Regions from separate parts of the Streptomyces sp. CA-250714 genome, predicted to be linked through region 3. Evidence: riboswitches for the same ligand, from Rfam matches in the RefSeq annotation. Region 3 holds a riboswitch; each other region holds the start of a gene.
The links. A riboswitch is a leader RNA that binds a small molecule or an ion and turns the genes downstream of it on or off. The one in region 3 is predicted to bind cobalamin.
Positions count from the first base shown of each region.

Region 1: another riboswitch for cobalamin. It lies ahead of metE (5-methyltetrahydropteroyltriglutamate--homocysteine S-methyltransferase); the one in region 3 lies ahead of ACQEU8_RS25685 (cobalamin biosynthesis protein).
Region 2: another riboswitch for cobalamin. It lies ahead of ACQEU8_RS31140 (CbtB domain-containing protein); the one in region 3 lies ahead of ACQEU8_RS25685 (cobalamin biosynthesis protein).

Region 1 covers NZ_JBNJMI010000001.1:1,357,214-1,360,909, forward strand. Annotated here, with positions in the region: gene ACQEU8_RS06110 (tyrosine-protein phosphatase) at 178-987, shown strand; cobalamin riboswitch at 1,248-1,467, shown strand; gene metE (5-methyltetrahydropteroyltriglutamate--homocysteine S-methyltransferase) at 1,624-3,696, shown strand, end outside.
Region 2 covers NZ_JBNJMI010000002.1:2,735,795-2,739,490, forward strand. Annotated here, with positions in the region: gene ACQEU8_RS31130 (galactose oxidase-like domain-containing protein) at 1-328, shown strand, start outside; gene ACQEU8_RS31135 (glycoside hydrolase family 6 protein) at 439-1,506, opposite strand; cobalamin riboswitch at 1,696-1,817, shown strand; gene ACQEU8_RS31140 (CbtB domain-containing protein) at 1,845-2,078, shown strand; gene ACQEU8_RS31145 (CbtA family protein) at 2,099-2,923, shown strand; gene ACQEU8_RS31150 (HAD-IIA family hydrolase) at 3,077-3,696, opposite strand, start outside.
Region 3 covers NZ_JBNJMI010000002.1:1,510,112-1,513,807, forward strand. Annotated here, with positions in the region: gene ACQEU8_RS25675 (anion permease) at 28-1,356, shown strand; gene ACQEU8_RS25680 (hypothetical protein) at 1,375-1,587, shown strand; cobalamin riboswitch at 1,726-1,910, shown strand; partial or broken gene ACQEU8_RS25685 (cobalamin biosynthesis protein) at 2,003-2,994, shown strand; gene ACQEU8_RS25690 (cobyric acid synthase) at 2,991-3,696, shown strand, end outside.

The DNA of each region.
Region 1 (3,696 bases), on a different contig from region 3:
GCGCCTTGGGGCTCGCGAGGGTGGCTGTACGGCTACCGCTCGGCGCGACGTACGGACGGATCACACCCAGCACCGTCGTCACCCTGAGCCACCGGAAGGCTACGATCCGGTGCACGCATCCAAGGGCTGATCGCCTCAGGCATCCATGCCTTATGGTCGGACGGACGGTCGTCGCAGATGCTAGGAGCGCGCGTGAGTGTGGAGTCCGCCGATACGGTGCTGACCGGGGTACGGAATTTCCGGGACGTCGGGGGCCTGCCGACGGTGGACGGGCGCCGGGTGCGGCGCGGGGTGCTCTTCCGCAGCGGACACCTGGCACACGCCACACCTGAGGACGCCGCCTTCCTCGGCGAGCTCGGGCTGCACACGGTCTTCGACTTCCGCAACTCCGCGGATCAGGCCCTCGACGGCCCCGACATCGAGCTGCCGGGCGTCCGCAACGTCAACCTTCCGCTGTCCGACCCGGCCGACGGCGCCGAGTTCTGGCGGCTGGTGCGGGACGGCGAGCTGGACCAGCTGCGGGCGATCCTCGGCGACGGCCTCGCCGCCCAGCGGATGACCGACTCCTACCGCACCATGATCCGCGAGCGTACGGCCGAGCACAGCCGCATCCTGCACGCGCTCGCCGAGGACAGCGTACCCGCGCTGATGCACTGCGCGGCGGGCAAGGACCGGGCGGGCCTGTCGATCGCCGTCACGCTGCTGGCGCTCGGCGTCGAGCGGGCCGCCATCGAGGAGGACTACCTCCAGTCCAACCAGCCGCACCGGCGCTACAAGATCTACCGCAGCAGCAAGTCCAGGGCCGGAATGTCCCCGGAAGTCCTGGAACTGCTCGCCCCCCTCTTCGACGCCCGCGCCGCCTACCTCGACGCGGCCTTCGCCACCATCGACGAAACCTGGGGCGACACGGACACCTACTTGACGGAGGCCCTAAAACTCTCCCCGGCCACCCGCACCCGGTTGCAGTCCCGCCTGCTGGAACCCTGAGCCCTCCGCTTGTGGGCATCTGTCCCTCCCCCAGCCTCCGGCCGGGGGTACCCCCAGGGCGGGACGGGTGGGCACAAGCGGGCCGCACCCGCGCGACGGCCGCACCCCGCACCCCGCAGTGGGCGCCCCTCAGGTGCGGCCCGGTGGCCGGTGGCTGCGCTTGCCCACCCTGCGCCCCTGGCGCAGACTGCCCAAGCACAGCGGGGGGCGCCCTCGCAAACAGGCAACGCGGGCCAGCCCTCCCGCGACGGCCTCCCAGCTATGCTGGGCCCGCAGCTGGTTCGCCCCGCCGGCCAGGCGGGAGGCGTCGTAAGAGGGAACCCGGTGTGAATCCGGGACTGCCCCGCAGCGGTGAGCGGGAACGACCGCCGTCACACGCACTGGACCCACGGTCCGGGAAGCGACGGCCAGTAGGTGCCCGCCGGGAGACCGGCAGGCGCGCCCGCGAGTCCGAAGACCTGCCCGCTGCCCGTACGCGTCCACACGCGTACGGTCCTCCCGGAGACCTCGAGGGCGGGTCGGAGAACACAGCGCACAGCGGCGGCGCCGGCCACGCGTCCGCCCGTGCAGCCACCCCTTCGCGTCCTCGTCCCGTGCTTCCGGGAGCGCTGGAGACATCTCGCGAAGGAGAGTTGCGTGACAGCGACAGCAGCGAACCCGGCCACCACTCCCCCACCCGCGCCGGTACGCGCCACGGTGCACGGCTATCCCCGCCAGGGGCCGAACCGTGAGCTGAAGAAGGCCGTCGAGGGCTACTGGAAGGGCCGCGTCACCGCCGACGCCCTCCGTGCGACGGCCGCCGAGTTGCGCCGCGCCAACTGGCAGCAGCTGGCGGAGGCGGGCATCCACGAGGTGCCCACCGGGGACTTCTCGTACTACGACCACGTCCTGGACACCACCGTCATGGTCGGCGCCGTCCCCGAGCGGCACCGGGCAGCGGTCGCGGCGGACCCGCTGGACGGGTACTTCGCCATGGCCCGCGGCACCCAGGAGGCCGCGCCGCTGGAGATGACCAAGTGGTTCGACACCAACTACCACTACCTGGTGCCCGAGCTCGGACCTGACACCGTCTTCCGGGCGGACGCGAGCAAGCAGACGGCCGAGCTGAAGGAAGCCCTCGCACTGGGCCTGAAGGGCGCCAGGCCGGTGCTCGTCGGACCCGTGACCTACCTCCTGCTGGCCAAGCCGGCGCCGGGCGTCGCCCCCGATTTCGAGCCGCTGACGCTGCTGGAGCGGCTGCTGCCCGTCTACGCGGAGGTGCTCGCGGACCTGCGCGCGGCGGGCGCCCAGTGGGTGCAGCTGGACGAGCCCGCGCTGGTGCAGGACCGTACGCCTGCCGAGCTGGAGGCGGCGGCACAGGCGTACCGTGCGCTGGGCACCCTCCCCGACCGGCCCCGGCTGCTGGTCGCCTCCTACTTCGACCGGCTCGGCGAGGCACTGCCCGTGCTGGCGAAGGCTCCCGTGGAGGGCCTCGCCCTCGACTTCACGGGACGGGCCGCTGGCAATCTGGACGCGCTCGCCGCCGTCGGCGGGCTGACCGGAAAGCGGCTGGTCGCGGGCGTGGTCGACGGCCGTAACGTGTGGATCAACGACTACGAGCGGTCCATCGCCACCCTCGCCACCCTGCTGGGCCTCGCGGCGCGGGTGGATGTGGCGACGTCCTGCTCGCTGCTGCATGTGCCGCTGGACGCCCGTGCCGAGCGCCATATCGACCCGCAGGTCGCCCGCTGGCTGGCGTTCGCGCGGCAGAAGGCAGCGGAGACCGTCACTCTGGCGCGCGGTCTGTCCGAGGGGACCGGCGCCATCAGTGCCGAGCTGGCCGCCAACCGTGCCGATCTGACCTCCCGCACGGCCTCGCCGCTCACCCACGACAAGGCGGTACGGGCCCGCTCCGCCGCCGTCACCGACGCGGACACCCGCCGTCCGCTGCCGTACGGGCAGCGCACCGCGGCGCAGCGCACACGGCTGGGTCTGCCGCCGCTGCCGACCACCACCATCGGTTCGTTCCCGCAGACGACCGAGCTGCGTACCGCCCGGGCCGACCTACGGGCCGGCCGGATCGACGAGGCGGGGTACGAGGAGCGGATCGCGGCCGAGATCCGCGAGGTGATCGGCTTCCAGGAGCGCGCCGGACTCGACGTACTGGTGCACGGTGAGCCCGAACGCAACGACATGGTGCAGTACTTCGCCGAACAGCTCACCGGCTACCTCGCCACCCGGCACGGCTGGGTGCAGTCGTACGGCACCCGCTATGTGCGCCCGCCGATCCTCGCGGGCGATGTCGCACGCCCGCGCCCGATGTCGGTCCGCTGGACGCGGTACGCCCAGTCGCTGACCTCCCGCCCGGTCAAGGGCATGCTCACCGGTCCGGTGACCATGCTCGCCTGGTCGTTCGTACGGGACGACCAGCCGGTGTCCGAGACGGCACGCCAGGTGGCCCTCGCGCTGCGGGACGAGGTGTGCGAGCTGGAGGCCGCGGGCACCGCCGTCATCCAGGTCGACGAGCCGGCGCTGCGCGAGACGCTGCCGCTGCGCGCCGCCGACCGGCCCGAATATCTGGCATGGGCGACCGCCGCGTTCCGGCTCACCACCAGCGGGGTACGCCCGGACACCCAGATCCACACCCATATGTGCTACGCGGAGTTCGGCGACATCATCGGCGCGATAGACGAGCTGGACGCCGATGTCATCAGCCTGGAGGCGGCCCGC
Region 2 (3,696 bases), 1.2 Mb from region 3:
CGGCAGCCCTCGGACGCTGGCGCCCGGCGCGCGTATCTCCTTCAAGAGCAAGGACGCCGCCTCACTGAAGAAGCTCCGACTGGTGCGGCCCGGCTCCTTCACTCACGTCACGAACGTGGAGCAGTCGTCGGTGGCGCTGAAGATGAAGAAGTCGCCTGACGGGACGGTGACCACGACCATCCCGGACGATCCGTCACTGGTGACGCCGGGCTGGTGGATGGTCTTCGGCGTGGACGGGAACGGTGTCCCGTCGAAGGCCCAGTGGGTCAAGGTGAACGTCGACCCCGGTGCGGCCCATCCCCCGGTGACTGCGGGGAACCCGAAGTAGGGGGGACGCGCCCCGTAAGGGGCGCGGGGAACTGCGCGAGCAACGACAACGCACCCGCAGCCTGCAACCGACAGCCAGGGGCAGCCCCTCCCCAGAACAGGGCGGGAGGGCTACCCCTTGGCGTTGCGGGCCAGTTCCAACGCGTAGGACGGCCACCAAGTACCCGGCGCAGGACCCCCACGGCACTGGCCGTCCGACTCCCCGGGGCGCTTGATCCACAGGTAGGCGTCCACCGCCTTGTTCCCCGTCCTGGTGGTGGGCGCCTCGCCCAGCGCCCGCCCGGGCGGGTTGCACCAGCTCTCCTGCCCGCCACCGCGCAGCGGCCCGTTTCCGTTCCTGCTGGTGTCGACGACGAACGGCTTGTCGCCGACCATCGCGGACAGCCGCTTGCCGTACGCGACGTTCGAGGCGGTCGTCTGGAAGTTGGAGACGTTCAGCGCGAACCCGTCGGCCGCGCCGATCCCCGCCCGGTTGAGCGGTTCGACCAGCCCGCCCGGATCGCGGACCCAGTCCGGATTGCCGGCGTCCAGATAGACCTTCGTACGGGGGAGTTTCCCGAGCCGGCTGACGGCGTCGTGGAGGAGCTGGTAACGCTCCTCGCGCTGCTGCGGCGCGGCGCAGTCGCCGGAGACCGTGTGCGCCAGGGCGTCCGGCTCCACGATCACCGTGGCCGTCCGGTTCCCGATGCCCTCCGCGACGCCGTCCAGCCAACTGCGGTACGCCGCCGAGTCCTTCGCGCCGCCCTTGCTGTACTGGCCGCAGTCGCGGTGCGGGATGTTGTAGAGGACGAGCAGCGCGGCGCGGTCCGCGGCGGCAGCGGCCTTGGTGACGCGGGCGGTGTGGCCACGGGGGTCCTTCGCGTCGATCCACTCCGCCACCGGCTGCCGGGCGATCTTCGCGAGCTGCCTGGCCCGTGCGGAACTCCCGTCCTTCGCATAGGCACGGGCCTGCCGCGCGGCGCTGCCCTGGGGGTTCACCCAGTACGGGGCAACGGACTTGGGGCGCTGCCGCACCGTCGAATCCGGCTGCTCACCGTCGTCCGAACCGCCGCCCGACGACGAGCAGCCGGCCAGCAGCAGGGCCGCTGCCAGGGCGCTGCCCGCCACGTTCCGGGCGCGGGCGCGCACCGTATGCGCCGTACGCAGGTGTCGTGCGCCGTCTTTGGCGCTGCCGTACATCCATTCCCCCTCGGCTGTGCTCCGGCCGCCGACGGACCAGCGACCGGCCGTCGGCCGGACCCCTGACGGGCCACAACGTCGCCCATCGTGTCACAGGGCCCGTACCGCACGGCCGGGTTCCGCACCCGGTGTGACGGAGTCCTTATTGACAGTGCCCATGTCAGGCTGGGAGCCTCCCGGACGGCACACTTCCATATTGAGGCGACAGAGCGCAGGAACCCGGTGCGACTCCGGGACGGTCCCGCCACTGTGTCCGCAGCCGCCCCCGACGGCTGCGGGAGTCAGGAACTGACCTGTCGCTTCTCCACCGATGGGGCGTGGAAACCCCAGGAGGAGGCATGCGGATGTCCCCGCACACCGTCGGCACGACCGTCGCATCCGAGAGCGCCGCCGCACACCCGGCGACTGTCAGGACCCGCGACTGGCTCATCGTCGCCGCCGCCGCGATCGTCGCACTGATCGCGCTGTACGCCGTCTTCGTCGACAACGGCAATCTCGTCTCGGCCACCGGCTCCTACCTCCACGAGTTCTCACACGACGGCCGTCATCTGTTCGGCGCCCCCTGCCACTGACCGATCGGGGGTCGCTCGACATGTCCGTCTCCGCACAGCCAACTCCCTATCCCCTGCTGCCCCTTCTCGGCCGCGGCCTCGCGGCCGGCGGGATCGCGGGACTGGCCACGGGGCTGTTCTCGCTGCTGCTCGCCGAACCCGTGATGGACCGCGCCATCCGGCTGGAGGAGAAACGCTCGGCGGCGGAAGCCGCCGCGCACAGCCACGCGGGTCACGGTGGGCACAGCCATGCCGCCGAGGCCGAAGAGCTGTTCAGCCGGGGCACCCAGCACTTCGGGCTGGTGGTCACCGCCGTGGTGGCGGGGCTGGCGATCGGGGTGTTCTTCACCCTCGCCTATGCCCTCGTCAACCGCTCCGCCGCCCGCGACGACGGCCGCGGCTGGCAGCGCGCCATGGGCCTGGCCGGTGCGGGATTCCTCGCGCTGTCCCTGCTCCCGGCGCTGCGCTACCCCGCCAACCCGCCTGGGGTCGGTGACGGCGGCACCGTCACCGAACGGCAGGGCCTGTGGCTGGCCGCGCTGGTCATCGGCGTACTGGGAATGGTGCTGGCGCACCAGGTGCACCAGCGGCTCGGACAGGCCGGGCACGGCCTTCCGGTACGCCAGTTGGGGGCCGCGGCAGCCGTCGTCGCCACCTTGGCGGCGCTCTTCCTGCTGCCGGACAACCCGGACCCGGTCCCGGTTCCGGCCGCCCTGCTGTGGGACTTCCGAGTGCTCTCGCTGGGCGGGCACCTGGTCCTGTGGACCGTACTGGGCGCCGTGTTCGCGGCCCCGGCGCTGCGCCGGCAGCGGCCCTCCGACCGGGAGGGGCAGCCCGAGCCGGCGACGGCTTCGGCGGCCTCCTGAAGTCGGAAGCCTGCACCGGGACGCCGGGCGGGGGCCGCGCCGCCGCCTCCGCCCGAGCATCCGGCCTCGGCCCGGCTTCGGCCCAGCCGCAGAACCGTGCGGCCCCCGCTTCGGGCCCGCCCCGCCGCGGATCCGGTTGTGGACCTCCGCGCCTCAGATCCGGTCGACGAGGTCCGCGATCGAGTCGACGACGCTGGAGGGGCGGTAGGGGTAGCGCTCGATCTCGTCGGGGCGGGTCAGCCCTGTCAGCACCAGGAAGGTCTCCAGACCGGCCTCCATACCGGCACGGACATCGGTGTCCATCCGGTCGCCGATCATGGCGCTGGTCTCGGAGTGGGCGCCGATCGCGTTGAGCCCGGCGCGCATCATCAGCGGGTTGGGCTTGCCGACGAAGTAGGGGTGCTGGCCTGTGGCCTTGGTGATGAGGGCCGCGACCGAGCCGGTGGCGGGCAGCGCACCCTCGGCCGAGGGGCCGGTCTCGTCGGGGTTGGTGGCGATGAAGCGCGCGCCGTCGTTGATGAGCCTGATGGCCCGGGTCAGCGCCTCGAAGCTGTAGGTGCGGGTCTCGCCGAGGACGACGTAGTCGGGGTCGGCGTCGGAGAGGACGTACCCGATGTCGTGCAGGGCCGTCGTCAGCCCGGCCTCCCCGATCACATAGGCGGTGCCGCGCGGGCGCTGGTCGTCCAGGAACTGCGCGGTGGCCAGCGCGGAGGTCCAGATGTTCTCCGTCGGCACGTTCAGCCCGATACGGGACAGCCGTGCGTGCAGGTCGC
Region 3 (3,696 bases):
GCCCCTCGAACTGATTGTGCCTGGTGAATGGAACACATCACGCTTCTCATCGGGATCGTGATCGTCACGGCCTTGGTGTTCGACTTCACGAACGGCTTCCACGACACCGCCAACGCCATGGCGACGACCATCTCCACCGGGGCACTGGCTCCTCGGGCGGCGGTGGCCATGTCCGCGGTCCTCAACCTCCTCGGTGCCTTCCTGTCCATCGAGGTGGCCAAGACCATATCTTCGGGAATCATCGATGAAGGCTCCGGCATCCAGCCCGAAGTGATCTTCGCAGGGCTGGTCGGCGCCATCATCTGGAACCTGCTGACCTGGCTCGCCGGGCTGCCCTCCAGCTCCTCGCACGCACTGATGGGCGGACTGATCGGCGCGACGCTCGCCGCCGTCGGCACCGGCGCGGTCAACGGCGACGTCGTCGTCATGAAGGTCCTCATCCCGGCGCTCGCCGCGCCGCTGGTCGCGGGCATCGCCTCGGTCTGCGCCACCCGGCTGACCTACCGGGTCGCCCGGCACGCCGACGAGCAGCGGACCGCCAAGGGCTACCGCGCCGGCCAGATCACCTCGGCCGCGCTGGTCTCCCTCGCGCACGGCACCAACGACGCCCAGAAGACCATGGGCGTCATCACGCTGGCCCTGGTCACCGGCGGCGCCCTGGCGCCCGGCGCCGACCCGCCGGTATGGGTGATCGCCTCGGCCGGGTTCGCCATCGCGCTGGGCACCTACCTCGGCGGCTGGCGCATCATCCGCACCATGGGCAAGGGCATCACCGACATCCAGCCCCCGCAGGGCTTCGCGGCCCAGACCAGCGCGGCGGCCACCATCCTGGCCTCCTCGCACATCGGCTTCTCCCTCTCCACCACGCATGTGTGCTCCGGCGCCGTGATGGGTTCGGGGATCGGCCGCAAGGGCGGCGTCGTGCGGTGGGGAACGGCGGGCCGGATGTTCATCGGCTGGGGGCTCACCCTTCCCGCGGCCGGCGGGGTCGCGGCCGCTGCCGCGCTGCTGGCCGAGCAGGGCGACTGGGGCGTGACCACGGTGGCCGTGCTCACCGTCGTGCTCTGCGGCGCCATCTGGCTCCGCTCCCGGCGCGCGCCGGTGGACCACACGAACGTCAACGAGGTCGAGCCCGCCGTGGCCGCGCAGGCCGCGGAGATCCCGAGCCCGGCCGCCGAGCCGGAGCCGCAGCCCGAGTCCGAGCCCGCCGGGGTGGTCACCAACGCCATCCGGGCCGTCTCCCCGCCCCCGCCGCCGGCGGGAGTGAGCGCGGCCGGTGTTGCCGCGGAGGAGACGACGGCGGCCGAGCCCGCGCATTCGACCGGCCGCCCCGCGTCGGCGAGCAGCTTCAGGTAAGCAGAAGGGGATCACCGCATGAACATCGACTGGGCCTCGCTCGGCCAGGTCTTCGGCGTCAGCCTGGCGGCGACGGTGGGACTCGTCGGCGTCTTCACCCTCGGCATCGTCGCCGGCTCCCCCCGCACCGCGGGCTCCGCACCTTCGGTGCTCGCCCGTACTGGTGCGTATGCCTGCTATGCCGTGTGCCTGGCGGCGGTGGCGTACGGGATCTACCTGATCGCGGCGTAGCCGTAAGGGGGCCCGGGGGGCTACGCCCCCCCGGCCCCCTTTCTTTTTCCGCCGCAGCGGCGAGAAGCCACGACGGCGAGGGTCCGGCGGCATAAGGGGACGGCCGCAAGCACCACGTCCGGCTTGCCCGCCGCAGGTCAAACGTGGTGGACTGCCGGTGCCAAACGGCGGCATGGGGAGGAAGCCGGTGCGAATCCGGCGCGGTCCCGCCACTGTCACCGGGGAGCGCCGCGCTCAACGAAGCCACGGCCCATGCGGGCTGGAAGGCGAGGGCGGTGTGGATCCGGGAGCCAGGAGACTCCCGCCGCCGGTCGAGTCGAGCCAGGGCGCGGACCCTGAGTGAGGACACTGCCATGCGTGGCCCTGCCCCCATACCTGCTGCCGTTGTGGATGCGTGCGCCGGATCCGTCGGCTGATGCGGAGCCGTGACGTCCATGTGTGCGGCACGCTGCTGGGGTTCGCAGCCGACGCGCTGCTCGGTGATCCACGGCGCGGCCACCCTGTCGCCGTCTTCGGCCGGGCCGCCGCAGCACTGGAGCGCCGCATGTGGCGCGACCACCGGGGTGCGGGCGCGCTCTATGTCGCCCTCTGCGTGGGAGGCGCCGCCGCAGCGGCCCGCGGACTGACTACGGCGAGCGCCGGGCGCAACCCCGCGCGCGCCGTGGGGCGTTCACCGGTGCCGGGCATCGCGCTGACCGCCGTCGCCGCGTGGGCCGTGCTGGGGGGTACGTCGCTGACCCGCGAGGCCCGGGCCGTGGCCGCCGCGCTGGAGGCGGGGGACCTGGAGCTGGCGCGCGAGCGGCTGCCCGCGCTGTGCGGGCGCGACCCGCAGCAGCTGGACGCGCCGGCGGTGGCCCGCGCCGTGGTCGAGTCGGTCGCGGAGAACACCTCGGACGCCGTGGTGGGAGCGCTGGTGTGGGGAGCGCTGGCGGGCGTACCCGGGCTGGTGGGCTTCCGCGCGGTCAACACCCTGGACGCGATGGTCGGGCACACCTCCCCCGGCACCGCAGATTCGGCTGGGCCGCCGCGCGGCTGGACGACGTGGCGGGCTGGCCCGGGGCGCGGCTGACCGCCGTACTGGCCGCGCTCGCCGGACCGGACCCGCGCGGTGCCGTCCGCGCCTGGCGCTGTGACGCGCACCGCCACCCCAGCCCCAACGCCGGGCCCGTGGAGGCGTCGTTCGCGGGCGCGCTCGGGGTGCGGCTGGGCGGGACGCTCTCGTACGGCGGGCGGGTGGAGCACCGGCCCGTTCTCAACGCGCCCGGCCGGGCCGTCCGCACGGCGGACATCGAGCGGGCTGTGCGGCTGTCGCGCCGGGTAGGACTGTTGGCGCTGGCCACGAGCTGTCTGGTGGGTACGGCAGTACGCCGCCGCGGGCGGGGCCGCGGTATGGGAGGGGTGCGGTGAGCGCGCGTACGGGAGGCGGGCTGCTGGTCGCCGGGACGACCTCGGACGCCGGCAAGAGCGTGGTGACGGCGGGCATCTGCCGCTGGCTGGCCCGCAAAGGCGTGCGGGTGGCGCCCTTCAAGGCGCAGAACATGTCGCTCAACTCGTACGTCACGCTCGACGGCGCGGAGATCGGCCGGGCGCAGGCCATGCAGGCGGCTGCCGCACGGGTCGAGCCGAGCGCGTTGATGAACCCGGTGCTGCTGAAGCCGGGCGGCGACCGCACCAGTCAGGTCGTACTGCTGGGCAAGGCCGTCGGCGAGATGTCGGCCCGGGGATACTTCGGCCGCCACACGGAGGGCAGCGGCGACGTACGGCACGGGGGGCGTGCGGAGCTGCTGGAGACCGTCGCGGGCTGTCTGGAGGAGCTGCGGAGCACCCATGACGCGGTCATCTGCGAGGGCGCGGGAAGCCCCGCCGAGATCAATCTGCGGCGCAGCGACATCGTCAACATGGGGCTGGCGCGCGCCTGTCGGCTGCCGGTGCTGGTGGTCGGCGACATCGATCGGGGCGGGGTGTTCGCCTCGCTCTTCGGTACCACGGCACTGCTGGCGCCGGAGGACCAGGCGCTGCTGGCGGGCTACATGGTCAACAAGTTCCGCGGCGACGTCTCACTGCTGGAACCCGGCCTGAAGATGCTGCACGGCCTGACCGGGCGGCCCA